DNA from 4 places in the Peribacillus sp. ACCC06369 genome. Region 4 is predicted to be linked to each of the others. Evidence: riboswitches for the same ligand, from Rfam matches in the RefSeq annotation. Region 4 holds a riboswitch; each other region holds the start of a gene.
The links. Region 4 has a riboswitch for cobalamin ahead of nikA (nickel ABC transporter substrate-binding protein). Riboswitches for the same ligand answer to the same signal wherever they lie in the genome.

Region 1 (7,713 bases), 3.2 Mb from region 4:
CTGCGTCATTCTCTTTGTTCCATTGGCTTCTGATTGTACTCATCGTGCACATCATCTCCTTTGGTGAGAATGTCTTACAGTATTTATCTACCCGGATGGGACAGGTTAAAACATATATTTCAAAAAAATATTACTTTTCTGCGGATATATATATCGAAAAACATCATTAATTAAAACTTCTCTTTAAACAGAGTCAAAAAGTTGAAAGAAAATTAAATGGTTAATCTCATAATGTAATGTTCGCCGATACTTCCGACTTTTCTCATACCGGTATCTAGAAATCCGACCTTTACATTGGAAGCCCCTCAAAAACCTAAATAGGTAAGGCCATACCAACAGAAAAACCCTGTTACGACGCGGAGATACCGCATTGTAACAGGGTTTTAAAATTAGCGTCCCAGATAGGAATCGAACCTACGACCTACAGCTTAGGAGGCTGTCGCTCTATCCTGCTGAGCTACTGGGACATATAAAAAAAGTCGACGACCTATTTATTATATTTCTTATAGGCAAACTTTTCAAGTTAATAGCAATAATAATTATGAAAAAATCATCTAAACGCTTAGCGGGTCTCTTATTTCTGCTTTTTCCTTTTTTTTCGTTAAATGGAATACTTTATTATTGGTTGGTTTTCTGGTACTATTATACTAGAAAAAAATAGGAGAATGATAGTGGGAAAATACAGAGTTTTACTGTTTGTGGCATTGCTGGGGATATTAATTTTACCTGCATGCTCACAAGGGATTTTAGAGGGTATAGGCACAAAGAGGGCTGCGCCGATTGCGGAAGATGACATTGAAGTGGTTGAGGCAGCGGAGAATGGCACCGGACAGGATTCAAAGGACGAACCGGAACAAATCGATACGAGAAACTGGATAAGGGCCGATTCCGCGGTTCAGTTTCCAATATTGATGTATCATAGCATTTCTGAAGGTAATGGCCTTCGGGTTCCAAGAGAGGAATTCCAATCCCAAATGACTTGGCTTCGGGAGAATGGTTACTATACATTATCCCCTAAAGAAGCATTCCTCGTTTTAACCGAAAATCGGATGCCAAGTGATAAGTGCGTCTGGCTTACTTTTGATGATGGCTATACAGATAACTACACGGAGGCTTTCCCCATATTAAAAGAATATGATATGAAAGCAACCATCTTCATGATCGGGAAGTCCATTGATAAAGGTCATCACCTGACTGAAAATCAAATGTTGGAGATGAGCAGGAATGGGATTTCAATCGAAAGTCATACTATCAACCATTTGGAGTTGAACCGGATGACGGCAGAGCAGCAAGAAGCGGAAATGGTTCAGTCGAAGGAGCTATTCGACCGTATCCTCGACCAGGACACGACAGTAATTTCCTATCCGGTTGGCCGGTATAACGAAGAAAGTCTATGGGTGTCAGAAGAAGCTGGATACAAGATGGCAGTCACTACCGAACCTGGAGGAGCTTCAAGGGACCAAGGGATGCATTCCCTGCATAGGGTTCGGATTTCACCGGGATTATCAGTCGAGGGATTTGCGTCCCTGATTGAAAATGCTTCTAATCATTGAAGATGGACGGGTCATTTCGAGGCAAGTCAGAAAAATCATATAATAATCGATTCTTACATGGTGTATAATGAAAGGCAGTGAAAATTATATACATATGAACGATTTGGTGTCTTAATGACTTAAAAGGGAAGTTGGTGAAATGCCAGCGCGGTCCCGCCACTGTATATGGGAGCCAACGGATGTTTACCACTGTATGAGATATGGGAAGGTGCCGTTGACGATGACCATGAGCCAGGAGACCTGCCAAAATTCGTACACCTGTAACCTACGCGGATGGGAAGGTGTGTGGCAGACCCTAAAGAGTCCGTAATTATATTGTTGCCATACAAGCATCTTCCGTTTAACGGGAGGTGCTTTTGTTTTGGGGTGCATCTTCCGATAATGCGTTTTGTTCATTAGGTGTGAAGAAATTAAAAGAAAAAAAGATTGTGGGGAATGAAAATGAAGAAGATTTTTGGTCTGATACTGGTGATGTTGCTGACTGCAGGTATGATGGTTGGCTGTAGCGATGCTACTAATGAAGGAAAAGAAAAGCAGGAAACGAATCATGCCAAACAGGAAGTTTTCCCGATTACGATTAAAGATGCAACAGGCGAAAAGGTGACGATAGAACAAAAACCGAAGAAAATCGTTTCGTTGATACCAAGTAATACGGAAGTTGTCTTTGCACTTGGCTTGGGTAAAAAGGTTGTTGGTGTTTCCGACTATGATAATTATCCGGAAGAAACGAAAGAAATTGAAAAAGTTGGCGGAATGGAAATGAACACGGAGATGATTGTCTCCTTGAAGCCCGACCTTGTTCTTGCCCATGCATCCAGTGCCCATAATTCGAATGAGGGTTTGCAGCAGCTTAAGGATGCTGGAATTGCTGTCCTCGTAGTCAATGATGCACAAAGCTTTGACCAAGTCTATGATTCTATTGATATGATTGGACAGGCAACAGGGGAACATGATAAGGCAAACGGAATCGTTACGGACATGAAAACGAAGCTCAAGGATATTCAGGAAAAAGCCAAATCCGTAAAGGAAGCGGATAGGAAGACCGTTTTTGTGGAGGTTTCACCGTCACCTGAGATATATACACCTGGAAAAAATACCTTCATGAATGAAATGCTTCAAATTATTTCAGCGGAAAATGCAGCTGCTGAACTGGACGGATGGGCAAAAATTGATGAAGAGTCTATGATTGCTGCAAATCCGGATGTCATCATTACAACGTATGGTTATTATACAAAAGATGCAGTAAGTCAAGTGAAGGGCCGAAAAGGGTGGCAAGACGTAAATGCTGTGAAGGATGACCAAGTCTTTGATGTCCATTCCGACTTGGTGACCCGTTCCGGTCCACGCTTAATAGAGGGAGTAGAGGAACTTGCCAAATCAGTCTATCCGAACCTATTTGACAACTAAATGGATGATTGCTTATTTGATTGCGTTATTATTTTTGTTATTCGCAATGACGATAGGCATTTCCTTTGGTTCGGTGCCAGTACCGATTCCTGTACTATTACAAATTATCGGCAAGGAGATTTTTCATTTACCGATTTCAGCTGATCCGGATGTAATGCTTACGAATATTGTGATGAACATCCGCTTGCCGCGTGTGTTGCTAGCGGGTTTTGTTGGGGCATCACTTGCGATTTCGGGAGCGGGGTTTCAGGGCCTGCTCCGGAATCCGCTCGCTGACCCTTACACATTAGGTATTTCATCAGGAGCATCAGTCGGTGCCGTATTGACAATATTCTTGAATATATCACTACCATTCATCGGTTTATATACTCTTCCGGCATTGAGCATCGTGTGCTCAGTGCTCACGATGTTCTGCGTACTGGCTTTTGCAAAAAAAATGGATCGATCGATGAAAGTGGAAACGATCATTTTAACGGGAATCATTTTCAGCTCGTTTTTAAGTGCCTTCATTTCATTGATGATTGCGCTGACTGGTGATGAATTAAGACAAATCATCGGCTGGCTGATGGGAAGCGTTTCAATGCGCGGCTGGAATTATATTGCAATCATTTTGCCGTTTTTTATTATTGGTTCGTTGATCTTGATCATGAATACGAGCGAATTGAATGCGATGACTTTCGGGGAAGACCGGGCAAAACACTTAGGTGTTAATGTTAAGCGGCGGAAAATGTGGATTTTGATAGCCGGTTCGGTGTTGACAGGGGCAGCCGTTGCCGTTTCAGGGGCGATTGGCTTTGTAGGATTGGTCATTCCTCATTTTGTCCGAAAGATTTGGGGACCTGACCATAAACATTTGCTTCCGTTGTCATTGCTGGTAGGAAGCGGATTCCTAATATTGGCGGACTTTGTAGCACGGTCGATCATTGCCCCATCGGAACTGCCAATCGGGGTGATCACTTCACTTATCGGGGCACCCGCATTCGCGCTGATTTTATTAAAGAGACGGAGAGAAGGGTAAGATGGATGCTTGAAGTTAAAGGGTTAACAGGTGGATATGACAACAAAGCTGTTTTGGACTCTGTTACTTTTGATGTACATAAAGGGGAATTATTCGGGATTCTTGGCCCAAATGGCAGCGGAAAAACGACGCTTTTAAGTATGCTTAGCGGGGTGCTCGATTATACGGGCGGAAGCATACGGATAAGAGGAAGGGATTTGAAGGATTATTCGTCAAAACAACTTGCACAGGTCATTGCTGTGCTCCCTCAGCATTCCTCATTAGCTTTCTCATATACGGTGAAAGAGACGGTCTCACTTGGGCGATATGCCCATCAAACAGGTTGGTTCCATAGTTGGTCCGCAGAAGATGAAACGATTGTCCAACGGGTTATGGAACAAACGGGAGTAGCGGATTTTCACGATCTTCAATTTGAACGATTATCAGGCGGGGAGAGACAAAGGGTCTTATTGGCACAGGCACTTGCCCAAGAACCGGAAATCCTTTTTTTGGATGAGCCTACGAACCACTTGGATCTTTCCTATCAAAAGGATCTTCTTGATCTAATGAGGAAAATGGCAAAAGAGCAAAAGTTGACCGTTATTTCAATTTTTCATGACTTGAATTTGGCTGGGTTATATTGTGATCGGCTTATGTTGCTTGAAAAAGGGAGAATTTTGGTTGTGGATGTGCCGAATGAAGTGCTCCGACAGGAACGGATTCAGGGGGTATATCGTACGACGATCGAAAAACATCCACATCCCGCCCTTCCGAAACCGCAAATGTTCATCGTTCCGGAAAAGCATGGCTATGATACTATCCCATTGGAAATTGATGATTCTTATCTGACAGTCGGATCTGAAATGATTCAATTGAATTCCCCGATCCCGCTTAGAACGATGTCTTCTGGAGTGACTGGTTCGGGGACGGGATGGCATAAATATTTCGTGAATAGGCATGTCCATCATGGATATGCTTGCGAGGATCATCATGTTGAAATGGCTGATTATTTAAAAACTCATGGATTTGACCCGCAGCAAACGGTAGGGATGATGACGGCTGTCTTTCTCGATACGGTTGCCTTCAAGTTATTAAGAGCTGAAAATTTCTCGGTTTTTATCATCGTGACCGCTGGTGTAGGGAATGCCATCGACGCATCTTTAGCTGACCGACATTCTTGGAGTTCCGCTCCAGGAACGATAAATACATGGATCTTCGTAAATGGGCATTTGGCAGAAGAGGCTTTCATCCACAGCATAGTTACTGCGACCGAGGCAAAAGTAAAAGCGCTTCATGATTTGCATGTCTTGGATAAGGTGACAAATACATGTGCAACAGGAACATCGACAGACAGCATTTTGATTGCGGCAACTCAAAGAGGGGCAAAGCTTCAATATGCAGGCACCATCACTCCGTTAGGGAAGCTGATCAGCCGCGGTGTATATGATTGTACAGTGGAAGCATTAAACAATAATCGGAAACGGATTGAGGATTTATGATTTACCATCATCTTTTTGCGGTTACGCTGGCGTTTTTCCTTGATCTAATAATTGGTGATCCGCCAAATTGGCCTCATCCAGTCAAATGGATAGGAACGATGATAAGCAAGTTTGATCAGGCATTCAATAGAGGAACACATAAGAAGCGGAATGGACTCTTCATGTTGTTCATCGTCTTGTCGGTGGTGTTATTGATTACTGGTCTTACCGTCTATTTGGCTTATCGTATCCATCCGCTTGCAGGTATCCTTTGGGAAGCTGTTGTCATTTCCACTACGATAGCTCAGAAAGGCTTGAAGCAAGCTGGAATGGATGTTTGCCATCCGTTGAATCGAGGGGATTTTCCTGAAGCGAGGCTAAAGCTTGCCTATATCGTGGGCCGTGATACTGCGGATCTTGATGAATCCGAAATAGTCAGGGGCACCGTGGAAACCGTAGCGGAAAATACCAGTGATGGGATTACAGCCCCGATGTTTTGGGCAGCCATTGGCGGTGCGCCGCTCGCGATGGTGTACAGGGCGATTAATACCTGCGATTCCATGGTAGGGTACAAAAATGATAAATATGGGCAATTCGGCTGGGCTTCAGCCAAGCTCGATGATATCGTCAACTGGATTCCCAGCCGCCTCACCGGGTTTCTGATGTTGCTGAGCTCGAAATCCGGCTATCATGGATTTGGTGCTAGATGGAAGATATTATTCAATGACGCCAAAAAACATCCAAGCCCGAATAGCGGGTGGTGTGAAGCAGGCGTTGCTGCCATTTTGGGAATACAGCTTGGAGGCCGGAATATGTACAAAGGAATTGTTTCCGACCGTGCGAGGATGGGAGTTTCGATTGTTCGATTGGAAGCAAAACATATACCAAAAACGATTACCATCATGCATCGGTCATCTTTTCTATTTCTACTGATGCTATGGCTAGGGGGACTTATTCTTGACGTTACCTTCACATGGCTCTAATCCTCATTATCTTTACGAAGCGCTGAAAATCGAAATGCCTGAATCGGTTCTCGACTTCAGTGCTAACATCAACCCATTGGGTCCGCCTTTACGCATAAAGGAACAGTGGTCTGGTTTTTTCGAAGGAATCCTTCAATACCCAGATCCGCATGCCATTGAGCTGACAAAATCGATCGCAAAAAAAGAAGCTCTTCCAGAGCAATCCGTTTTGGTGGGTAACGGTGGTGCAGAAATAATCATGTTGGTAGCGAACAGATTAGCCAATCAAAGGGTGTTAATCATTCAGCCTGCATTTGCGGAATATGCAGAGGCATGTTTGGCGGCAGGGTGTGAGGTCGATTTTCATCAACTTAATGCACCTGAGTGGCAACTTGACTTGGATCGATTGATTTCGCGGTTACCCGAATATGATGCAATTTTCTTGTGTACCCCTAATAATCCGACGGGTGTTTCTTTTAAGCGGGATGAAGTTAGGGAATTGATCTTCGAATGTCAAAAAGCGGATTGCCTGGTTGTCATGGATGAGGCTTTTTATGATTTTACGGAAGACGCCTTTACTTATGCTACTTTAATCAATGAATTTCCACATTTACTCATTCTAAGATCAATGACCAAAATCTTTGCCATTCCGGGTTTAAGACTAGGCTATTTGCTTGCGGCACCGGATATCATAACTCAGGTAAGAACTTATAAACCGCATTGGAGCGTCAACCATGTGGCATTGGAAGTAGGGGAAATCTGTCTTGCAGAAGAAGAATATATGAGAGAAACAAGAGACTATATTCAATTGCAAAAGCAGAAACTATTCCGGTTTTATGAGGAGCAAGGATTGATTGTCTCCAATAGCACAGTTAATTTTTATTTAGTGAAAGATGAAACCTTATCCCTTTTCCCCTTTTTGCTGAAAAAAGGAATCGTACCGCGCCATACCTATAATTTCCCGGGTTTGGATGGAAAGTGGCTTCGGTTTGCAGTGAAGAGTGAACATGATAACGAAGCACTGATGGAGGGGGTAAGACAGTGGAGAAAGCAAGGCTCTGTTTTATAACCGGGGGTGTCCGTTCCGGAAAAAGCAGTTTCGCAGAAAGAAAAGCCCTGGAGTATGCACTCCAAAAGGATGGGAACTTGCATTACCTCGCCTGTGGGCTTGTCAGTGATGTTGAAATGGGTGAACGCATCCATAGGCACCAGAAAGATAGAGAACGCAGCCCAATTGCCTGGCAGACTTCGGAATACGCAACGGATATTACAAGAATAGGAGCGGACATTAATCAGGATTCTATAATCCTAGTCGA
Region 2 (7,713 bases), 1.4 Mb from region 4:
GTATCTTTTAGGGAATCCAATGCTTCTTTTAACTGAACTTCAGACACCGTCATCCACCTCGTTTTCTCATTAAGTATGAATTCTTAAATTGTAATATTTATAATTAGTGTACCTTTTATTCGTTGAATTTGTCAATAATTCGATGGTTTTACCATTCTTTTTTATTTTATTCATCACCGCTTTGAATCTTTCCCATTTTCGTATTGTATTTTAGTATCCCCTCGATAAGTCGATTACGTTGATGAAGTCTTTTCCAGCTTTCAGGTATTCACGCATGTTTTTTTCGAATATAGCAAAGGTTCTTGGTAAATATTCTCCGCTTTTACTTGAAAGATGCGGTGTGACCGTAACGTTTTCCATCTTCCAAAATGGATGCCCTTTTCCTAAAGGTTCCGGATCAAATACATCCAAGATGGCATGAGCCAATTCCCCTGCTTCCAATGCTTCGATCAACACTTCATCGTTAATAAGATCACCGCGGCCAATATTCACGAATACGGAGGTTTCTTTCATTGCTTTAAAGTGTTCTTTTTGCAGAAGGCCCTTGGTTTCATCAGTACTTGGCAGGACGGATACGATGTAATCGGCTTCCGGTACGGCTTCCAATATATTATCCAGTGTATAAAGGCGATCGATGGAATCCACTGGCTTCCCGCTGCGGTTCACCCCCATAGTCGTCATCCTAAAGGCTTTCCCCAAACGGGCCACTTCTCCTCCAATTGCACCGGCACCAAGAACGAGCATCGTTTTGCCATTCAATTCCCCTACTTCAATCTTTCTATGCCACAGTTCTTCCCTTTCATTCTTCATAAGCAGTTTCAGTTTCTTTTCATATTGTAAAAGCATCCCTATCGTATACTCGGCCATTGGGATTTTATGAATGCCTCTTGCGTTCGTCACCAAAATGCCGCGTTCCTCAATGGCTTTAAAAGGCATTAATTCCAATCCTGCACTCATGACCATTATCCATTTTAAGTTCGCCGCTTTCCCAATGATTTCTTCATTTAAATCCTCACCGTATGTAATCAAGATTTCCGCTTCATTAAGTGGCTCATCCGTCCATCCTTCTTGATAAATGAAGTTCAAATCAGGAAATGCGTCCATCATCTTCGTTTGGATGCTTTCATTCGGAATGATTGTTGAAAGTATTAACATGTTTATCTCTCCCTTTTAATTAACATAAAAAAACACGGGCTCTGTGTGTCCCGTGCAACTTTCTCTGAGGAGGTATTCCCTTAATAAAGCATATTCAGGTGTCCCCTTTTTGAGTTGGACAAAAGCCTTAGCCTTAATAAAAAAGGCTTTGTTTTAATGAATTTGGGTTTAATGCATGTAATTCAGGCAATATGAAATTTCCATCCCTTCTGATCAGCACATCGTCAAAGTAGATGTCACCACCGCCATATTCAGGACGCTGGATCAAGACCATATCCCAGTGTATAGATGAACGGTTTCCATTATCCGCTTCTCCATAGGCAAGTCCCAGAGCCAAGTGCAGACTCCCGCTTATTTTCTCATCGAACAATGTATCGTCCATAGGTTCCAATATGTATGGATTGATTCCAATTGCGAACTCCCCGATAAAACGGGACCCTTCATCGATATCCAGAATCCGGTTCATTTTGGCAGGTTGATTGGAAATGGCTTTAATGATTTTCCCCTTTTCAATGTTTAATTCCATGTCACTAAAGGTGATTCCTTCATAGGTTGTGGGTGCGTTGAAGGATATCCTTCCATTGACGCTTTCTTTTATGGGTGCCGTAAACACTTCCCCATCAGGTAAATTCTTTTTGCCGGCACATATGATGGCCGGCATACCTTTGATGGAAAAAGTCAGATCTGTCCCCGGTGAAACGATCCTGACTTTGTCAGTCCGTTCCATCAATTGCTTTAACGGTTTAAATGCCGCCTCCATTTTCCCGTAATCCATAGTGCATACTTTGAAAAGGAAGTCTTGGTACCTGTCGAAGTTCATGCCGGCTTTTTGCGCTGATGCGTTGGTGGGATATTTAAGTAAGACCCACCGTCGGTTGTTTACATAGAAAAGAGTGGGAGAATTCATAGCTTCCCCTTGAATACGTTGCCTCTCGATGGGAACATCAGTCATTTCCACGTCGTTTTCTTCACTGGTGATGATGATGACCGCATCGATATCCGTATACTTCTTCAAAGCCCATTGCGACGATGTATCAAGTTGTTCCTTCACATTCCCTTGTAACAGATGTCGGCTAATCTCATCGTCTTCGAGTTCTATATATGGATAAGCACCCACCCTGTATATTTCATCAATCAGCTCTTTCAACAATGGTTTCGTGTTGATATGGCCCCGGATGAGGATTCTCTCTTTTGGCTGTAATTGTATCGAATGATGAATCAGCCTGGCCGCAAGCTTCGTTATTCGTTCATCCTTCATCTGCCTGTCCCTTATTTTTCTAGGTCTCGAAGAGTTTCAAGCGCTTCTTCGACGTGGCCTTTGACTTTTACTTTACGCCATTCCTTGACTATTTTACCTGCCTTATCAATCAGGAAAGTTGAACGTTCAATGCCCATATATTCCTTGCCGAAATTCTTTTTCAATTGCCACACATCAAATGATTCAGCCGCTTCATGGTTTTCGTCAGCTAGCAGCAGAAAAGGCAATCCATGTTTTTCGATGAATTTTTCATGACGTGCCGCCGGATCTGGGCTTATACCAATAATGACAGCGTTCAATTCCTCGAATTGTTCATTGTGGTCCCGGAAATCACAGGCCTCCGTCGTGCATCCTGGCGTCATGTCTTTTGGATAAAAATATAAAACGATGTATTTCCCTTTAAAATCCGATAGGGAAACCATTTCACCATTGTTTGCAGGGAGTTGAAAATCAGGTGCTTTTTCTCCAATTTTAACAGTCATATTGAATCCTCCATTTCCTTCATTATGGTAAGAGTACCCAATAATCGAAAGAAACACAACTTTCATTTATCCTTCCTATCTTTATGCTCCAGATCGATCACCGTCCGAATCACGAACGCTGCCGGGAGTGTGTACCCGATGAAAGCCTGAATGGTAGCTATCATCCTGCCCATTCCAATTGGGGCTATATCTCCATACCCTACAGAAAACATGGTCATCGCGCTAAAATAAAAAGAAGTCTTCAACTGTTCATAGAATGTGCCATCCAATCGATTGCCCATATCAAGAATCACCGAATGATTCTGAAGCTCGTATAATAAATAAATCAGTGCAAATCCAACTAATATCGTCGCATATAAATTGCCAAGCCACAGCATATCCTCCAGAGAAAACTTCTTTCCTCCCGACTCAACAAGAAATAACGTCCGAATGCTCATCACCATGCAAAAAATGATTCCTGCAATCAAGATGTAGAAAGTCATCCCCTACGCCCCATTTCAAAACGCCACTTCCTTTATACATACTCCCTGTCCTAACAATATATTCTTTTTTAGGAACAGACTTCAGCCTTATCACTCACACACCCTAAAGGCATTTGTCAAAATGTCGGGAACGTTTCCCGATTTTTTTCATGTTGACCCTTTTGGTCGGATATGTTAAGATTATCTAAATTTTTATAATAGTTTTTATTTTATAAATATTTGGTACCTGCAATCAGTTTATCAGCAGGTTTAGTGAAATTTCATATGTGGAAATAGGTTCCTAATTTTCATTAGGATTAAAAGGGAAGCCCGGTTTGATTCCGGCACGGTCCCGCCACTGTAATGGGAATGTTAGCGCCATCCAATATGCCACTGATCTACGGATCGGGAAGGCTCGCTGCTAATGATATTCCCTAAGTCAGGAGACCTGCCTATTTCGACAACACTGTTTTAACCTACGGGAGATAGGGAGGTGTTAGGGACCTTATAATTATAAGGGGCATTCTGCATGTCTCTTTATTTTAAGCATTTCTAACTTTCTCTTATTGACAGTTAGGGGTGCTTTTTTTATTGTTTTTAAACAAATCAAAGGAAAGTAGGAGGATGAGAATTTTGAAAAGCAGTAATTTGGGGTACCCGCGAATCGGGGAAGATCGTGAATGGAAACGTACATTGGAAGCATATTGGTCTGGGAAAATCGATGAACCAAAATTTACGGCACAACTAAAAGCCATCCGTTTAGGCAACTTACAAAAACAAAAAGATCAAGGCATTGATATCATTCCTGTCAACGACTTCACTTTCTATGATCAAATGCTCGATATGTCCGTCATGTTCGGTCTTGTTCCTGAACGTTACTCTGCCTATGAAGGCGGAAGCGTTCCCCTTTCCGTTTATTATTCAATGGCTCGCGGGAACAATGATGAGGTCGCTTCCGAAATGACGAAATGGTTCAATACGAACTATCACTATATCGTCCCTGAATTAAAACTGCCACAGCTGACTTTAACAGAAAATAAACCACTTGTAGCATATCGGGAAGCCAAGGAAAAGCTAGGGATTGAAACGAAGCCCGTGTTAATCGGACCTTATACTTTCATCTCCCTTTCCAAAGGCTTCAAAAAACAAGATATCCCTGGCATAATCCTGCGCCTGCTTCCTCTATATACGCAAATCCTGCAGGAGTTGGAGCAAGAAGGCGTGAAGTGGATTCAAATGGACGAGCCTTCTCTTGTTTCATCCATTTCCAAAGATGATATGCAAACTGTTACTTACCTTTATGAAAAACTGAATGAAGCAGCACCAAACCTAAACATCATGCTGCAAACATACTTTGATGCCGTGGAACACTACCAAGAAGTCATCGAATTACCAGTTCAGGGAATCAGTCTTGATTTTGTACATGATAAAGGAAGGAATCTAAGTAATCTTGAAGCATCCGGCTTCCCGAAGGACAAAGTGCTTGGTGCAGGTGTGATTGATGGAAAAAACATTTGGCTTTCTGATTTATCGAAAAAGATTCAATTGATCGACACTCTAAAGAAAAAAGTAGCCGAAGACCGAATCTGGCTTCAACCCTCTTGTTCCCTGCTTCATGTTCCAGTGACCGTTCGTAATGAAACCGCCGTTTCAAAAGAAGTGAAAGAAACCCTTGCTTTCGCCGATGAGAAACTTGAAGAAATAACACTCTTGGTCAAAGGGAATAATCAGGGCTTTGAAGCAATCGCCGATAAGGTCGATGCTAATAAATTAACGGTTCAGACGTTAGCTAGTTCAAATGCACGGAATCATAAGAGTGTACAATCCAGTGTCGAAAAGGCTAAATCAGAGCATGTTGGACGTCAGCTGCCATTTAAAGAACGTTACCAAAAACAACAGGAATTTTTCAAATTGCCTTTTCTACCTTCAACAACGATCGGTAGTTTTCCCCAGACATTTGAAGTTAAGCAAGCACGCGGGAAATTCAAAAAAGGAGAATGGAGCGCTGCGCAATATGAAACATTCATTAACGAAGAAATCGGCAGGTGGATCGACATTCAAGAAGAAATCGGCTTGGACGTTCTCGTACACGGGGAATTCGAACGGACGGATATGGTTGAATACTTCGGTCATAAGTTAGGCGGATTTGTCTTTCTAGAAAAGGGCTGGGTACAATCCTATGGGTCTCGCTGCGTAAAACCACCAGTCATTTATGGCGACATCCATTTCATCGAACCGATGACAGTCAGGGAAAGTGTATACGCACAATCACTTACGAAGAAGACCGTAAAGGGAATGCTTACAGGTCCTGTCACGATTTTGAACTGGTCATTTGTCCGTGATGATATTTCCAGGGAGAATGTATGCTACCAGCTGGCACTTGCTTTGGAAAAAGAAGTCATTGCATTGGAATCGGCAGGAATCAAAATGATCCAAGTTGATGAACCTGCACTTAGGGAAGGTCTACCATTGAAAAAAAGCGATCGCGATGAGTATTTGAACTGGGCTGTGAATTCGTTCTTGATATCCACATCAAGCGTGGAGGATACAACGCAAATTCACACGCATATGTGCTATTGCGACTTCAACAGTTTCATGGATGTCATTTCTTCCTTGGATGCCGATGTAATTTCCATCGAAACATCCCGTAGCCATGGAGAGCTTGCTTCCGCATTCGAGGAAAAAACTTATGAAAAAGGTATTGGCCTGGGTGTGTATGATATTCACAGTCCCCGAGTTCCAGCAGTGGAAGAAATGGTCGATATGATTGAACGGGGCATCAAGATATTAGATAAAGACCAGTTTTGGATCAATCCCGACTGCGGCCTGAAAACAAGGGGTATCCCGGAAACCGTCGCTTCCCTGAAAAACATGGTCGAAGCAGCAATAATCGTCCGTGAAAATCTGTTAGCCCAAACAACAGGCAAATGATTGAAAAGGAAAGCGGCTTATCAAATGCCCATCCAACACAGCAGTCACGGACTTTCCTAACCGACCTTGTTTTTCCACCGGATACGAACCATCATAATACCATCTTTGGCGGGAAAGTAATGGCTTATGTTGATAAAATAGCCTGTATTTCAGCTATGCGCCATTGCCGAAAACCCGTTGTGACTGCTTCAAGCGACTCTTTTGATTTTTTGGCCCCCATCAAGACAGGGGACGCAATTAACCTTGAAGCTTATGTCACTTGTGCCCATCGCACATCAATGGAGGTATTCGTGAAAGTGGAGCGTGAGAACTTATTAACAGGTGAAAAGCAGCTTACGGCACGCGCTTTTTTAACGATGCTGGCCATTGACGAAAACGGTAAGCCGACAATCGTACCTCAGGTCATTCCGGAAACGGAAGATGAAAAGCAGCAATATGTTCAAGCACAAGCAAGATATATTGAAAGAAAGAATAAACGCAAATAAACAAAAACCCCTTCAACATGAATGCTGTTGAAGGGGTTTTTTTAGTTTCCTGCCCCACGGTACCTCTTCACTCCTTGATTCCATATGAAAACGGATATCATGAAAAAGGCAACCCCGATTACAGGTGTGGCAAATGCATACGCATACCACTCTTCTTTTCTAAGGAAATAAGATGCCGGATAAACACCAACAAACGCGAATGGCAGCACCCATGTAAGGATAAAACGAATGACCTTATTATAAATATCAACAGGATAGCGACCGTAGTTCCCGATATTGTACATCATTGGCATGATGGATGTTTTCGCATCCGACCAGAACCCAATGCTTGCTATCGCTACGAATATGGCTGCATAAGCAAGGGCCCCTCCTATTGCAAAAATGATGAAAAGAATCGGGTCATACCACGCAAGCTCCAGATCCAATGAAGCCCCCGAATAGAATATAATGATCAAACCGGTCACAACGCCAAATAACGATTCTAGCTCGATTCTTTCTAAGATGACTTGAAAGAGGCTATGTATCGGTCTTGTTAATATCCGATCCATCTCACCTTTGACGATATAGCGATCATTAAAATCCCAGATGTTGAAAAAGGCTGAAAAAAGGGCGAATGGGATAAGGAAGAATCCATAAATGAATATGATTTCTTCACGGCTCCACCCGCTTAAAAATTGGGTATGTCCAAAAACGACTAAGATAAATACCAGATTCACGACCTGATTCAGCAGGTCAGATAGGATTTCCATGAAGAAATCGGCTCTATACTGCAATCTTGTTTTCATATACTGACTCACATATTGAAAAAACATCGATACATAAAACATCCCGTCAACCTCCTTGAATAATCAGCTGTTTTTTTGCGACTATCCATAAAAGCTGAATCGGTATTATAAGAATGATGCACCAAATTAACTGCTGTAAAAGCGCCATGCCAATTT
Region 3 (7,713 bases), 1.1 Mb from region 4:
AAAGCTTCCGCGCAGGCAGGTTCATTTTACCGGTCGATACGGATATCGTATCCCAGCCACCTTGTAATTGAAGAGCAGTCAACAGGGCATCCGCAATACCCTGCCGAAAATAATCGGGGTGGACGACCATTCGGCAAATACGCATTAGCCTATTTTCCTTTGTATAGGATATTGCTCCTGCTAAGGCATCCCCCTTTAAAAAGCATATGAACGATTCATTACATTGAATGAAATGTTCATATGTTTCCAATAATGGAGGGATATCGGCATAGCCGATCATATCCGCTTCCACCTTATAGGATGCTTTTTGAAGTTTATAAAGCTGCCGGCCATAATCGGAGTCCAAGTCCCGAATTTTCATGATCAATCAAATCACTCCCTTTCATTACATTATAATGGAAGAGGGAGATTATTGTTTCTTATCAGTCTGTGTTATAATCGACAAACAATATGAACTAATGAAATGAGGAAGAAATTTGTTAACATTTGAAGAAAAATTGAGCATCATTGAAACTTTTCCGGAATTACAGCGAAAAGACGTTTCATTGGGACGTGTGAATTTCCATTATCCGGAAAGTGTCCAGGAGAAAAAGATCGTCGTTCAGCATTTGCATCCTAATGGAAATGGATTCGTTTACGCCGGCCATATGAGAAAAAAAGATACTGACCGTAAAGGGTTCATCAATATACGTGACTATAATGAAGCGGAATTAAAAGAACTAATCAAAAAAAGCATGGAATATCTTTCTGAACCTCCTGTTGAAATCGAGGAAGAGGAAAACGAGTTCGCTAGGTTGGAAGGAACATGGATTGGACGTGAAAAGCAAGAGCTTTCACTTGAAAGGGAAGACCAACTTTGGAACGTGTATTCAGGTTCGAATCTGGAGGAGTGTTTCGAGAGTCCAGTAGAGGCGGAACGCTACTTATTGGACGAAGGCTTCCGTCAAAGCAAGAAGCGAAAAATGTAGAATTTTAGGATAATTTGTCGGTTGAATTACTGTGATAATCATGTTTTTTTTGGATTTCCCATGATATAATATTAGTAATTATTTTTGTTCGGAATAAGTTTGATAGAAGGATTTACTGTTATAGGATTCCTCTTGAAACATTATCCAGAACCAAAAATAGTAATAAAATGGATTTTTCCAAACACAGGAGGAACTATCATGGTACAAGGTAAAGTAAAATGGTTTAACGCAGAAAAAGGTTTCGGTTTCATCGAAGTTGAAGGCCAAGACGACGTATTCGTACATTTCTCAGCTATCCAAGGCGACGGCTTCAAAACGCTTGAAGAAGGCCAAGAAGTTTCTTTCGAAATCGAGCAAGGCGCTCGTGGACCACAAGCAGCTAACGTTCAAAAATAATTGAACGCATATAAAAAAAGACTCCGATTCTGGAGTCTTTTTATTTTTTTCCTTGTAAGGGAAGCCACGTTCATGCTTCTTTTTTTTCGGCCATTTCCTTCAATACTCTGTCCAATTTTTCTTCGATCCGTTTTGAACGATTAAAATGCCCTGTCAGGTAAAACACAATGAATATAACGAATACGACAAGCACTAGCATAAAAAGGATAGGCAGGAACTGAGTTATATTATCAGACATGTTTATCTCCTTTTTTCCTTCATTATACTTCATGTTCACCCTTGCTATGATACACGGAACTAAGTTTATTTTTAAAAAACTGAAAGGGATATGCGAAAATGCATATCTCCTTTCAGTCAGTTCTGGAATAGCGAGGCGAACTTTTGAAGTCTGGACAAGTCCGATTCTTGATACATTTGTTCTATCTTCAATGTCACCAATAACTGGCTCTTGGCAAATAACATGTCCCGGAAATGATCTACCGCCCCACAAAAATGATTGTAGTTGGTTTCACCAGTTCCGAATACTCCCGTTTTAAGATGAGCAATTGACAGCTGCTCCAGTTCTGTATAAAGTGCTGCTGATTTAGCAGGCAGCTCGCCGTTTCCCCATGTATAGGTACCAACGATCAATGCATCGTAATCCGGTAATGTACGTAAATCAAATTCATTCATTCGATATAGTTCAGATTTAGGTAATAGGGAAGCGATGGCTTCAGCAAGCGCTTTTGTATTGCCTCCGGCAGAATGATAGACAATGGCAACTTTATAGCTCATCGAACCCATTGCTGGCATTTACTTGACTGTATGTCCTAGACTTCTGTTCGAAGAAATCGGTTTTGGTAAGGCCGATGGATTCATCATCGAACGTTTTGATCCATGGCATCGGGTTCTCGCTATATTCTTTATACAAGTTTTCAAGGCCTAGCATGCGTAACCGTTTGTTGGCTATATATTCGATGTATTCATTGAATTCTTCCAAATCGAGATCGGCTTTGGTTTGGATATCTTCAAGCATATATTCAGACCATTCCTTTTCGAGTTCGACGGCTTTTTCAATCGTTGTATAAATGAACTTCGTGTTTTCTTCATTATTTAACTCAGGATATTCATACATCAAGATTTGAACGAGCATTCCAATGAAATCGAAATGGACCATTTCATCGCGATGAATATAGGATATCATCGTAGCCGAACCGGTCATAAGGTTCTGGCGTCCTAAATTATAATAGAAAGCGAAAGCCAAATAGAAATAGATCCCTTCGAGGTTCGTTGAATGGATCAGTGCCTCGAATAAATGCTGGGGGCTTGGATCGTCCACGAACGTTTGATAGGCATCCACGATCGGTTGATTACGCTTTATTACTTCAGGATGTTCTTTAATGCGGTCGAAAAGCTGTTTTTGCTTGCCTACTGGGATCAGGGAAGCAAGGATATAGGAATAAGATTCATTATGGATGGATTCCTGCTGGGCCATATTGGCCAGGATAGCTTTTGCCGCCGGATCTTTGATGTACCGAAGGATTTCTACTAAAGTGGGCGTTTGTAGACTGTCCATTCCAGCAATCATCGTAAGGATATCAAGAAAAGCGTCCTGGATATCTTCGTCCAATTCGCCCCACTGCTTTTTATCCTGAATCATGTTCACGCTCGATGGTTTCCAAAAGTTATTGATGAGCTGAGTATAGGTATCATAGAATTTTTCGTACTGAATATCGTTCCAAAGGAGAAAGCCTGAAGCTTCTCCTTTGAAAACACCTGTCGCTTTAGTTGGATGCGTTGGTTCCAGCATCCGGATCTTTTTGATATGATTTGTCATTCGTGAAAACTCCTTTAAGAGTAGATTACTGGGTTATGGTTGTCGTTAACTTGAACAGCTTTCGCAGGCATTGTCATATTCGGAAGAAGTTGAACGAACATAATATGTTGATTTCAACCCGGATTCCCAAGCGGTTAAATGTATATCCAATAGGACCTTGGCTTTGATTGTGTTGTGTACATACAGATTAAAGCTGATTGCTTGGTCAATATGGCGTTGGCGGGCAGCATTTTGCCTGATGCTTTCCAGTTGATCCAAATTAAATCGGGTCTTTTTATAATATTCATACGTATTTGGCGTCAAGCCTGGTGCGGTCACCTTGAATTTAAAGTTTTTCTTTTCCTCGTAAAATTCAATTTCATACAAAGGATCGATCCCATCCGTGGAATTACCGATCTTGGCGGTCGATGAATTGGGGGCAATGGCCATTAGATATCCATTACGGGTCCCGTGTTCCTGGACGTTTGCTTTTAAATCCATCCATTTTTGATCCGTATAGTCACGCAGTTCGAAATATTCCCCTGTATGCCAATCCGATCCTTCGAAATATGGGTACGTTCCTTTTTCCTTAGCCAATTCATTGGATGCCTTGATCGTTAAGTAAGCGATCTTTTCGTATAATGCATCGGCATATTCAACAGCCTCATCCGATTCCCAATAAATATTCTGTGTGGCAAGTAAATGATGCCATCCAAACGTTCCTAAACCAATTGCCCGGTAACGTTTGTTCGAGATGGATGCTTGCTTGACCGGAAGATTATTCACATCGATTACGTTATCCAGCATCCGGATCTGAATGGGAATCAACCTTTCCAAAACATCGCTGCTCACCGCACGGGGCAAGTTAATGGATGAAAGGTTGCAGACAACGAAATCGCCGCTTTTACGAACAACAACGACATCTCCATCTTCTGTTTCGTATTCATCGGTGATCGTCGAAGGGCTTAAGTTTTGAGCAATCTCGGTGCAAAGGTTAGAACAATAAATCATACCTTTATGTTTATTTGGATTCTTCCGGTTCACTTCATCGCGGTAGAACATATATGGTACGCCTTCTTCTAATTGAGAAATCATGATGCTTTTCATGATGTCCATCGCATTGATCTTTTCAAAGCTATAGTTTGGAAGCGAACCATTTTCTGCGGCCTCGACAGCAAGTGCATAATGATTCCTGAAGCTTCCTTCGCCTTTCTTCTCGTCGTAGAGGTCTTCAAGTGAGAATCCAAGGGTTTGCTTGACGGTATGCGGATCGAAAAGATACCATTCTTTTCTGTCACGTACAGCCTCCATGAATAAATCAGGAATGCATACACCCGTAAAAATATCATGGGCTTTTAATCTGTCATCCCCGTTTTGCGTCTTCAAATCAAGAAAGCTCATGATATCTTTATGCCAGGCATCCAAGTAAATCGCGATGGCACCTTTACGTTGCCCCAGTTGATCGACACTGACAGCTGTCTGGTTGAACAGTCGAATCCAAGGAGTCGTGCCGGAACTATTTCCAGAGAAACCACGGATATCGGAACCAAGCGAGCGGATCTTACCAACGTAAAGACCGACACCGCCGCCGAATTTTGATACTTTTGCGGCATCGTAGTTAGATAGGTAGATACCATCAATGGAATCTTCAATTGCGTCGATAAAGCAAGAGCTTAACTGTCCATGCGTTTTTCCTGCATTGGAGAGTGTAGGTGTCGCAACAGTCATATAAAGGTTGGACATTGCCCAGTAAGCTTCTTTGATAAGTTGCAGGCGGTGCTCCGTTTTTTCCAATCGCATGATTTCCATCGCGATGATCATGAAGCGCTCTTGGGGCAGTTCGTAGACCTTGTCCTTTTTTGGGCGGGCTAGGTAGCGATCGTTTAATAAGTAGATGCCTATGTAAGAAAATAATTTATCCTTTTCCGGGTCGATCACCGAACCCAATTCCTCAATTTCCGCTTTCGTATAAGAAGAGAGCAGTTCTGATTTATAGATGGGGTAACGCTGGCCTTCTGAAAGTTGGGAGAGTTCCGTGATCAGTTCATAGAATGGGCCATAACTCATGCCTTCATAACCTCGATTGGCTTGTGCATCCCTATACATCGCATTCAACAGTTCTGCTGCAGCAACGAACGTCCAATCGGGAGCATCGATATCGACACTTTCCAGAGCGAGCTGAATCAGTTTCTTTGATGCCTGTTCTTCGGTTGAGTCACTTTTGCGATCAAGCCATTTTGTAAAACGCTTCTTGAACTTTTCCATATCGAGACGGCCTTCAAATTCCTTCGATAACATCTCAAGCTGGATGGAATTCGTGTCGGTGTCATTTTCACTTATGGTAGAGTTATATGTTTGAGTCATTAATAATCCTCCTTGTAAACTTCCGCTAAAATAAAAAAAAACCGCCCAATGAATTGAGCGGATCAAACGATAGAATAAAAGAGCCATGAAAAAATAGCCATTATGCTATCGTTTCATCATCTCAATCCCCGAAGAATAAGAAACGTGAAAAATTCAAGGCAGGTCTCCTGACTCATGATCATCCTACTTTGAGTCCTTCCCGTATAGAGAGCTATACAGTGGTTTCTCATTTCGTCACATTTACAGTTGCGGGGACAGTTCCGGGTTCGCACCGGATTCCCTTTTCAGCCATCGCTGGCACCTTGGATTACAAAAAAATCTATATATAGTTATTGGTGTTGTTTATGTAATCAATATCTAGTATTTCTGCTTATATTATCGTAAGCCATATACGATGATAATTCAACTAATATATTTGAGAAAAACCAACCCTTATCTATTGACAAAGAGAAGGTAGAGGGTGAAAGAATGAAAGATTTTATTGGGGAATGGGTAATTCAAGCGCTGAATTTAGGGGATTTTGTGTTAAAATAAAGTGTATAGTAAAGGTGGCTCTCCTTTATTGCGATAAGGGGATTCGCGGAAAAATATTTATGAAAAAGGAGATAAAATCTTGGAAAAAGTATTAGTTTTTGGACATAAAAACCCGGATACAGACACAATCTGTTCAGCAATCGCTTATGCAGATCTGAAAAAGCAGTTAGGTATCAACGCTGAACCAGTTCGTCTGGGTGAAGTGAATGGTGAAACTCAATATGCGTTGGACCACTTCAAATTCGAAGCTCCTCGTCTTGTGGAAAAAGTGGCAGGGGAAGCTGATGGCGTGATCCTGGTCGATCACAATGAACGCCAGCAAAGTGCTGAAGATATTGACCAAGTACGTGTGTTGGAAGTTATCGACCATCACCGCATCGCTAACTTTGAAACAAGCGATCCTTTATATTACCGTGCGGAACCAGTTGGCTGTACGGCAACCATTTTAAATAAAATCTATAAAGAAAACGGCGTTGAAATCCCAAAAGCGATTGCAGGTCTTATGCTGTCTGCCATCATTTCGGATTCTTTATTGTTCAAATCGCCGACCTGCACGGAGCAAGACGTTGCAGCAGCTATGGAACTGGCTGATATTGCGGGAGTCAACGCTGAAACATATGGTTTGGAAATGTTGAAGGCGGGAGCTGACTTGAGCGACAAAACGATTGCCCAGCTTATCACTCTTGATGCAAAAGAATTCTCCATGGGCATGGCTAAAGTGGAGATAGCTCAGGTCAATGCTGTTGATCCGAACGAAGTCCTTGCTAAGCAAGCCGAACTAGAAGCAGCCATTGAATCGGTCATCGCTGTGAAGGAATTGGATTTATTCCTATTCGTAGTAACGGATATCCTGACCAATGATTCTGTTGCCTTGGCTCTTGGTAAAGCAGCCAACGCAGTGGAAAAAGCATATGACGTTTCATTAAACAATAACATCGCCGTCTTAGAGGGCGTTGTATCGCGTAAAAAACAAATCGTGCCGGTCTTAACGGGCGTATTCAGTAAATAATATAGGGAAAGGGGTGCTCATTAAAAACGTGGGCATCCTTTTTCTGTACATGCAAAAAAAGACTCAACCATCCATTTAAAGGTGTTTGAGTCTTTTTTCTTAATTCAAAGTTTCCTTTTCTTTTTCATAGGCGATGACAATCAGTTCTTTATTGGCTTCCTCGCCAAGTTTGCTTTCAAAGCTTTTCAGTTCATTCAATAAATCTGGTGACAGATTTGCTGCCGTATAATCCTGCTCGGATGTCATGCTTTTCGCTCCTTTCAAAAGGAAATATTTCATGTTATCTATTTTGTCGGTTTGAAAAGTTTCTATTCAGCAGAGTTTTACTTCTTCAAGAAATTTTACTTTCGGATGTAGCGAGTTTTTCCAGCAATAACGAACTTTCCTCATCGAGGCCTTGCACCTGGACAGGTGTACCTCGTAGCTGATATTTTAGGACAACCGTATCAACAGCACCGACTGCAGAAGCATCCCATATTTTAGAGAGGGAAAAGTCGATGATGATTGCATCGGCTTTTTCCTTGAAATCAAACTTCGAAACAAAGTCCTGGACCGAAGCGAAAAATATTTGTCCGCTAATACGATAAGTGATTTTCTTAGCATGGATGTCTTCCGTTTTCTCAACAGCCACTTTAGAAATTTTAGCT
Region 4 (7,713 bases):
TCAAAAGAAACCCAAACCAAAAGGTTGGCATAGAGACACTTACAAAGGCTGCTATTCTGCTAAACTGATCAACAAATTTCCCCTTGTAAATAGCAGAAATCATGCCTATAGGTAAACTAATAACAACAATTAAGATAAGCGAAGCAAATGTTAATTGAACTGTTGGGAAGAAATGTACCACAATTTCTTCCCATACGGAGTTATTGGACACGTAAGACATCCCTAAATCCAATTGCAACACTTTTCCCAGCCATCCAAAATACTGGACATATAAAGGCTTGTTTAAACCAAGCTCAACTCGAAGGGCAGCCACTGTCTCATTCGTAGGAGGAATATGTGACGCCCTTAAGTAAGCTACTGCCGGATCTCCAGGAATTAAGTGAAGCAAGATAAAAGTAATGAGCGAAACTCCGAATAATATTGGAATTAAACTTGTGAGACGTTTAAAAATAAACCAACTCATGTAGCACTCCTTAAGTTGTTTTTAAGTATCCCCTATTTCAATTAACATCAATTGAAGTTAAAGGGACCTCAGCTTCTTGAGGTAAAAAATCTACTCCACTAATGTTTTTTTGATACACCGCTATATTAGACTGATAAGATATCGGTAAATAAATGGCTTGTTCGTGCAATGTCGTTAATATATCTGAATACAGTATTTTTCTATCTTCCTCGTCAGTAGTTAATAATACTTTCTTAATTTTCTGGTCTATTTCTTTTTTTACTGGCAACCCTAATTGAGCGTTATAATCTGGACTACCATTTTCCGAATTAGTCGTCATAGACGCTAAATAGGAATGTGGATCAAACGGTACAGACCATGTTGCTGTAAATAATAAATCAAACTTACCTTGAAATGCCGTTGTCCAAAAAGTATTAGTTTCCTGACTGGTCAACTTAACATCTATTCCCAGTTTTCTAAAATCACCTTGTGTAAATTCTGCGATTGACTTTTGGATGTTATCTGTACTATTAAACAGTAATTCCAATTGCAATTCTTTTCCGTCTTTTTCTCTAAATGGTTTCCCCTTCACTTGTTTCCATCCAGCTTCATCCAATAACATTTTTGCTTTTTCTGCATCATACTCATATGGCTCTATATTAATTTTCGTATAAGGCAAAATAGGTGGAAACAAAGTATCAGCCTTTTTTTCCATACCATAAAAGATCTTATCGATAACAGCTTGTTTATTAAAAGCATGTTGGAGAGCTAACCGAACTTTAAGATCTTTAGTCGCTTCTCTGTTTGAGTTAAGAAGCAGCGTTCTTGTAGCTGTAGGTTCTGACAATTTGGTTTCATATTGCCCTGAATTCTTCAAAAATTGGAATGAATCTTGGCTGATGACCCCGTTTCCAAATATAAAGTCGAGTTCCTTTTTCTCAAAAGCTAACACTCTTGACTCTCCATCAGTAATGACTTTAACAACCACCTTATCTACTTTAGGCTTAGTGCCCCAATAATGTTCGTTCCTTTTGAAAACAGCAAACTCATTTTTCTTATACTCGCTCAATACCCACGGTCCAGTGCCAATCTGAGACTTGAGTCCGTCCTTAAATGTGTTTTGGCTGTCAGGAAAAGCAGCTTCTCCTACAAATCTCAAAGGTCTGATGTAAGTTAGTTCTTGAAGAGTTGGATAATACGCGTTGTTCAAAATAAGTTTAATAGTATATTCATCTATTATTTTTGTATCTTTGATTTGGTTAATTAATCCCACCCATTCATGTTGTTTGCGATTATCTAAAATGGTATCAAAGTTTTTCTTGACGATTGCAGCATTAAATACCGAACCATCGGAAAATTCAACATCTTTTCTTAGATGGAATACATATTCTTTTCCATCTTTCGATATATCCCAGCTCTCCGCAAGCCAAGGCTGAATTTCTCCACCTTTACCGTAATAAACAAGGGATTCATATACCATAGCCTGGGAAAAAAACTCATTCGGAAAATATGTGTGTGGATTTAAGTCACCTATATCCCCAGGCCATGAAAAAGTAACAACTTTTTGCTTTTCATTATCTAATGTATTTTCTTGATCTATTGTTGTGTTGCTGCAACCTGTAACTAAGATTGTGAAAATTACTAGTAGTCCAACAAAAGAATGGAATAAATTAGACCGTTTTATAAACATGCTTTCTCACCTTCAATTATGGAATTTTAACTATTTGAAAAATCACGAAATACAAAAAAGCATTTCCAACCAGATTTAACGGTCAGAAATGCTTATATATTAAGAACAAATTCGTCTTCTAGCACTCTAACACCTCCCTATCTCCCGTAGGTTAACAGCATTTCTAGAACAGGCAGGTCTTCTGACTTAGGTTCATCATCTCCATGCGTCTTCCCGGATATTATCCAGTGACTTTCTTGCATAGGACTCACCCTTACAGCGGCGGGACCGTGCCGGATTTTGCACCGGCTTCCCTTTTAAATATTCGCTATTAAACGAATATACCCATTCCAATAAAATATGAAATTTTTCCTCATCTTCATAGTAAAATATAGAGCTTGTCCATCTTAAAATTATTAAGTCAAAACCTCTTGATGCTTCTTAACACTTTAATAGTTTCATCTCTAATTAATTTTTGATAAACTCAGCAACTAATCATTTCCATCCTAGCAATAAACGAAAACAGTTAGTAAAAAGGAGAATAAATATCTATTCTTAAGAATTTAACAAATATTAAAAACTCTCCTATATTATACGGTTTTACGATTACAACTCTCTAAAAATGGATATTAACTATATGAAAATAAAATCAAAAAGTTTACCTAATACAAATTATATTCCTTATCACAAATTTATGCCATATCAAATTAAGATCCTGATGTTTTTAACGGTTCGTATTGTACGGAGGCAATAATCTTATACAAACAGTTATTTGTAACGACATATATGAATGATAGTATGTAGATTTTTCATTTTCAGATTTGTATTGCTCCCTCCCGAATAAGTTATTTTTTATAAGTGAACACTTACTTTGTATTTGAAAGCAACCTAATTTATGTAATAATAGATTCATAACAATAAAAGAAAGTACTTGAGGGATTTTGCATTGGTAAGTATTGAAGCATTACATGAAAAAATCGAGATATTGAGGAAAGATTTAATAACTACCGCATTGACATATGGATTAACTTCTCCAAAAACATTACATAATAGCCAGGAACTGGATAAACTATTGAATTTACTTGAGCATGAAAAAGAACCAAATGTACAATATTTCAAAAACAGGAATGAAATTTGATTTAATCTTTCTAACTTCATTCAATCATGATAGCTGTAGGAACTATCTCTCTGAATTATATTGGAATTATTTTTAATGATCACTGTGTATTTCATGCAGTATATTTCCCTTACTTAACCACCTCGTGTTCAATTCTTGGACTCGTGGACTAATTTTTCTGGATTATTTAATGAAAATGATCATCACTTCTTACATAAGGCTTCAGTATAGTTTTCTAGGTTTTATTTCGTGTAGAATTCGTCATGGGATTAGAACAAAAAGAAGTTATACTAAATAAAAAGATAACCAGATAGCAAGGGGACGTACAATGGATAGAAATGATAAATCTAAAGATATTTTAATGAAAGAGTTACAAGAGCTTAAACTTTCACTTGAACATGAATTAAATCGTGCCACTCAAATAATAAATCATTTAAAACCAGATAAAGAAGCTGTGCCACCGTTTGAAGATGTCACATTACAAACTGAATTGTTGGACGATCAAGATATATTCTCCCTCGTTAAAGTACAATTGCAGAAAAAGATCTCTAAGCCTAGCTATGAGACATGGTTGAAAGATGTATACTTGACTTCGATTGAAAATGACCAAATGACATTGGTTGCACCTAATGAGTTCGCCCGAGATTGGCTGGAGGAAAGGTACGCAAAATTAATAAAATCCTTGCTGAAGGGTATCAATGGAAAAGATTATAGCATTCAATTTATTGCGAAATAAGGGAACACTCTTAAACATTCAAACGAAGAAGCTATAAAGGCTTCTTCGTTTGTTATAAAAAATAATAAAGTACATGTACTGTTCCTAAAGCTTTTGAGTCTTAGATAATTTAAAGTAAAGAGGCAGCCATGTGGCTGTTTTTTATCGCCCCGAAATGCCCCGATTTCTTAAGTCTAGAGTTTGCTATCATTAATTTTCCTATATCTTAATGTCATATCAACTATTGTCAATAATAAAACAAACCATAAGATAGGATTTTTTAAGGAGATTCCTACAGTGGATTCTCCCCCCATTAATGTTAATACTCCTATTAGCACTAAAGTATAAAAAATAAATACTGCTTCTACAATTAATGAATGTTCACATTCTTTTTCAGTCTTTCGATTAAGGACAATATAGATAATCGCCACTGAGATAATTCCAAATGTCAGTGCCGTCTCAGGTATGTCATTGAAAACGATATGTGGGAAATAATCAAAAATCATTAGAAAAGAAAATAATAATAAGATACCTATTCTTAATAATATTTTCAATTTCATCTAATCCCCCATTCCCTAGATTATTATTTCCCGAACCAGTAATTGCATTGGAAATATTGAACAGATTTAGGTGATGTACAATTAATTTTTCCATAACGAACCACTATTGCATGATAATTCCTTTTCTTTTCTGCAGTGCTATAAGAACTTGATACCCAAGAACCCACATAAGTTGGACTAATTTTAGACCAGCTATTTAACTTTACAAAAAGCCAATTTAAAAATACGCTATCTGTTAATTTTTTAGGAATCTTTTTCATCATATATGCGAAAATTAGATTTTTAGCTTCATTTACACCAGTATTTTTGTAGGTTCTATAAATTGGAGGTATTTCTGTTTTCGTTGATCCACCTGAAATAGGAACATAGGAAGTAATACCACCAACGTTAGGTGTTCCAATACTCATAACTTCATTATACAAGTCTTCAATCTCTTGTTCCGTTAAAATTGTATTACTCATTATTTCTAGACCTTAAAAAAAAAGGCTTACTCTTTTAATTCTTGTTCTGTAGATGTCTCGGTGATAACTTCTTACTTGCAAAGGAAGGAGCTACAAAGGTAAATAAAATAACCAAAGATACTGAAAAAGCAAACATTTTTTTCATAATATTCGATTCCCCTTTTTGTAGTTTTTTAATCTAACATTTTTCCTACATTTAAAGAAAGAAGTAAAAATAAATTCCTTCATGGAACATGCACGTTTATGTAATGAATCTAAGTGGAAGGTGAAGCCGGAACTGTTCCAGTAAATAGAATGCGGCGCCCTTTAGAATGAGTATTAGTTACTATTAAACCTTAGCATTTATATGATAATATATCTATATTAAATGTATATTTTTTTAAAAAAATCTAAATTACAGGATTAAAGAACCATAAAACCAAAAATATCGATACCTATTTTGTTAGTCGCATTTTTTATGCTACCCCTGTGGAACCTCTGAACGGCCTACTAATTTATTAATTTTAAAATGGATCACATTCCTCCAACTTATGAATGCTGTAATAGTATTTGTTAAGCAGTATCCTACATTTCTTCATGCCGTTTATTCATAAAAAAAAGACCAAGCATTGCTTGATCTGAGTGCTAACATTTCTCTCCCGGTAAGAGTTAAGTAGGGGCACATATTTCTTAACCTTCCTCTTTGGGCTACACTTTCTATTATTGAAATTAGTTTAGCCTATCGTATTTTAAATAAATCCTAAAAGTTTTGTCACTTATTCGAAAACATATAATCCTTTTTCTTCAATGAAACATTCAATACCAAACCAAGTCCCATCATCGTAGCCATCACCGAACTCCCTCCATAGCTCATTAATGGCAGAGGAATTCCTGTGATTGGAATTAGACCGATGACCATTCCGATATTTTGAAATATGTGGAAGGTCAAGAAAGAGATGACACCTACACATATAAAAGATTCGAAAAAAGAAGAACTCAATGCAGTCGCAACGATTTTATAAATGATGAAGAAATATAGGGATATTAGCAAACTTGCCCCTATGAACCCAAATTCTTCAGCCACTATGGTAAATATAAAATCGGTATGTGCTTCAGGAATATATACATTGCTTTGGTTGAAGCCTTTCCCTTCAGTCATACCGGAACCAATCGCTAATATGGACTGCTTCAATTGATAACCGATTCCCTGGCCATGGCCAAATGGATCCAGCCAAGAATTTATCCTATCCAATTGATATCCATCCAGTAAGTTCAATAATAGATCAGGATCATATAGATAGATGATTACCAAAGAACATACAATACTGACCACTAAAGAAACTACAGAAGCTATCATTTTCCAATTGATCCCCGATACAAGGATGATTCCCATGGTGATGACGGCCATTACCAATGAAGTGCCAAAGTCATTCTGCAGAAGCGTAAGACCGATTGGCAAAGCAGCTATCAATCCCATTTTAAACAATAATTTAATATCTGTCCTTATATCCCCTACCGGAAACTTGTCAATATGTTTAGTCAGGATATAAGACAACATCAATATTAAAAATATTTTCATGAACTCGGATGGTTGTATGGAGCCTAATCCTGGAATTTCAATCCATGATTTAGCCCCCTTCCGGACTGGGGCTATACTATCGGGACCTAACAATACAAATAGTAGCAGCAAAATGCCGAATGAATATATAAAGGGAGTTAGTTTCATGATCGTCTCAAAATCAAAATAAAAAATGGCCAGAACAATCACTCCGCTTACTACAAACCAGACAATTTGCTGCTGAAAATAATCTATATCAAGCTGTGCATATTTTTGGGCACTGTATAAACTAACGCTACTGAAAACCATCAGAATGATGATTAACATAGCTAGATTTGAATCAAAGTAACTTTTACGTTTATTCACAAAATCACCGAATCTTTTCATTTTTTTTATAGTAATAATATCATTCTACTTAACCTTTTTATTTCTTTCTCATTCGAATCGATTATTCCAGATATGGTTTACACCGTTCCCTTCACTCCACCTCCGATCCATAATAACCACAATATAATGTTACCATTTTTTAGTGCGTTTATTTCATTTTTTTTCTAATTATCCCATCCCAATCCAAGGTTTACGTAGTGAGGATGGAGAATGTCTTTTAATAAAAGGAAACTTTTGTAATTACAGATCATAATAAACTAATAGGATAAAACTTTACTTGGGAGTTGTTGAGATGGACTATCGTTTATTGATTATTGGAATGGCTCTTTTATTGGTTTCCTATTTGGGGAATCAAAAAACAAACTTGGCTGTTAGCAGGATTTAATGAAAAGATGATTAATAATAAGTCTTTATTGGGGAAAGTGACTGGCGGGGGCTTTTTTCTTCCGTTAGGATTGTTAATAATTATAAATAGCATGACCGACTATCCTTATGAAGGTAAAACTCTTATCCTAGCCATATTAGTACTTTTAACAATTGTGTATGTGTTTATCAATAGGAAGTTACTGGATTAATAGTAAGGGGAATGCTCGGCATCTGGAACATTCAGCTTTTGATAAAGGTATTCTTTAAATTATGTCGAAAGGGATTTAGTAACAATGGAAGGAGTGAGAAAATGGAAAAGGACCGTGCCAAGAAAATGTATGATTACCACGTTTGGGCTAATCAGCAAGTGTTCCAAAACCTAAAACAATTACCGGACGGAGTCTATGGCGACACGTTAAAAAGTGTCTTTCCCTCCATAAAGGAAGTCCTGGTTCACCT

Region 1: it holds a riboswitch for cobalamin, as region 4 does, so the genes downstream of both, QUF78_RS27055 (ABC transporter substrate-binding protein) here and nikA (nickel ABC transporter substrate-binding protein) in region 4, are expected to answer to the same signal.
Region 2: it holds a riboswitch for cobalamin, as region 4 does, so the genes downstream of both, metE (5-methyltetrahydropteroyltriglutamate--homocysteine S-methyltransferase) here and nikA (nickel ABC transporter substrate-binding protein) in region 4, are expected to answer to the same signal.
Region 3: it holds a riboswitch for cobalamin, as region 4 does, so the genes downstream of both, QUF78_RS06095 (ribonucleoside-diphosphate reductase subunit alpha) here and nikA (nickel ABC transporter substrate-binding protein) in region 4, are expected to answer to the same signal.

The regions. Positions count from the first base shown of each region.
Region 1 covers NZ_JAUCEN010000002.1:5,321,102-5,328,814, reverse strand. The annotation lists tRNA gene QUF78_RS27065 (tRNA-Arg) at 394-467, opposite strand; gene QUF78_RS27060 (polysaccharide deacetylase family protein) at 672-1,553, shown strand; cobalamin riboswitch at 1,641-1,815, shown strand; gene QUF78_RS27055 (ABC transporter substrate-binding protein) at 1,995-2,960, shown strand; gene QUF78_RS27050 (FecCD family ABC transporter permease) at 2,965-3,978, shown strand; gene QUF78_RS27045 (heme ABC transporter ATP-binding protein) at 3,984-5,456, shown strand; gene cbiB (adenosylcobinamide-phosphate synthase CbiB) at 5,453-6,418, shown strand; gene cobD (threonine-phosphate decarboxylase CobD) at 6,393-7,466, shown strand; gene QUF78_RS27030 (bifunctional adenosylcobinamide kinase/adenosylcobinamide-phosphate guanylyltransferase) at 7,439-7,713, shown strand, end outside.
Region 2 covers NZ_JAUCEN010000002.1:794,754-802,466, reverse strand. The annotation lists gene perR (peroxide-responsive transcriptional repressor PerR) at 1-53, opposite strand, end outside; gene QUF78_RS04660 (D-2-hydroxyacid dehydrogenase) at 211-1,155, opposite strand; gene QUF78_RS04655 (aminopeptidase) at 1,289-2,413, opposite strand; gene bcp (thioredoxin-dependent thiol peroxidase) at 2,425-2,895, opposite strand; gene QUF78_RS04645 (potassium channel family protein) at 2,958-3,377, opposite strand; cobalamin riboswitch at 3,635-3,826, shown strand; gene metE (5-methyltetrahydropteroyltriglutamate--homocysteine S-methyltransferase) at 3,981-6,287, shown strand; gene QUF78_RS04635 (acyl-CoA thioesterase) at 6,284-6,772, shown strand; gene QUF78_RS04630 (ABC transporter permease) at 6,814-7,599, opposite strand; gene QUF78_RS04625 (ABC transporter permease) at 7,604-7,713, opposite strand, start outside.
Region 3 covers NZ_JAUCEN010000002.1:1,075,781-1,083,493, forward strand. The annotation lists gene QUF78_RS06065 (GNAT family N-acetyltransferase) at 1-361, opposite strand, end outside; gene QUF78_RS06070 (hypothetical protein) at 477-968, shown strand; gene cspD (cold-shock protein CspD) at 1,167-1,364, shown strand; gene QUF78_RS06080 (hypothetical protein) at 1,435-1,602, opposite strand; gene QUF78_RS06085 (flavodoxin domain-containing protein) at 1,719-2,138, opposite strand; gene QUF78_RS06090 (ribonucleotide-diphosphate reductase subunit beta) at 2,128-3,180, opposite strand; gene QUF78_RS06095 (ribonucleoside-diphosphate reductase subunit alpha) at 3,226-5,523, opposite strand; cobalamin riboswitch at 5,664-5,843, opposite strand; gene QUF78_RS06100 (manganese-dependent inorganic pyrophosphatase) at 6,137-7,066, shown strand; gene QUF78_RS06105 (hypothetical protein) at 7,166-7,312, opposite strand; gene QUF78_RS06110 (SulP family inorganic anion transporter) at 7,398-7,713, opposite strand, start outside.
Region 4 covers NZ_JAUCEN010000002.1:2,166,536-2,174,248, reverse strand. The annotation lists gene nikB (nickel ABC transporter permease) at 1-463, opposite strand, end outside; gene nikA (nickel ABC transporter substrate-binding protein) at 501-2,132, opposite strand; cobalamin riboswitch at 2,287-2,475, opposite strand; gene QUF78_RS11475 (aspartyl-phosphate phosphatase Spo0E family protein) at 3,058-3,249, shown strand; gene QUF78_RS11470 (DnaA N-terminal domain-containing protein) at 3,557-3,964, shown strand; gene QUF78_RS11465 (hypothetical protein) at 4,138-4,503, opposite strand; gene QUF78_RS11460 (hypothetical protein) at 4,527-4,964, opposite strand; gene QUF78_RS11455 (FtsW/RodA/SpoVE family cell cycle protein) at 5,716-6,888, opposite strand; gene QUF78_RS11450 (DinB family protein) at 7,565-7,713, shown strand, end outside.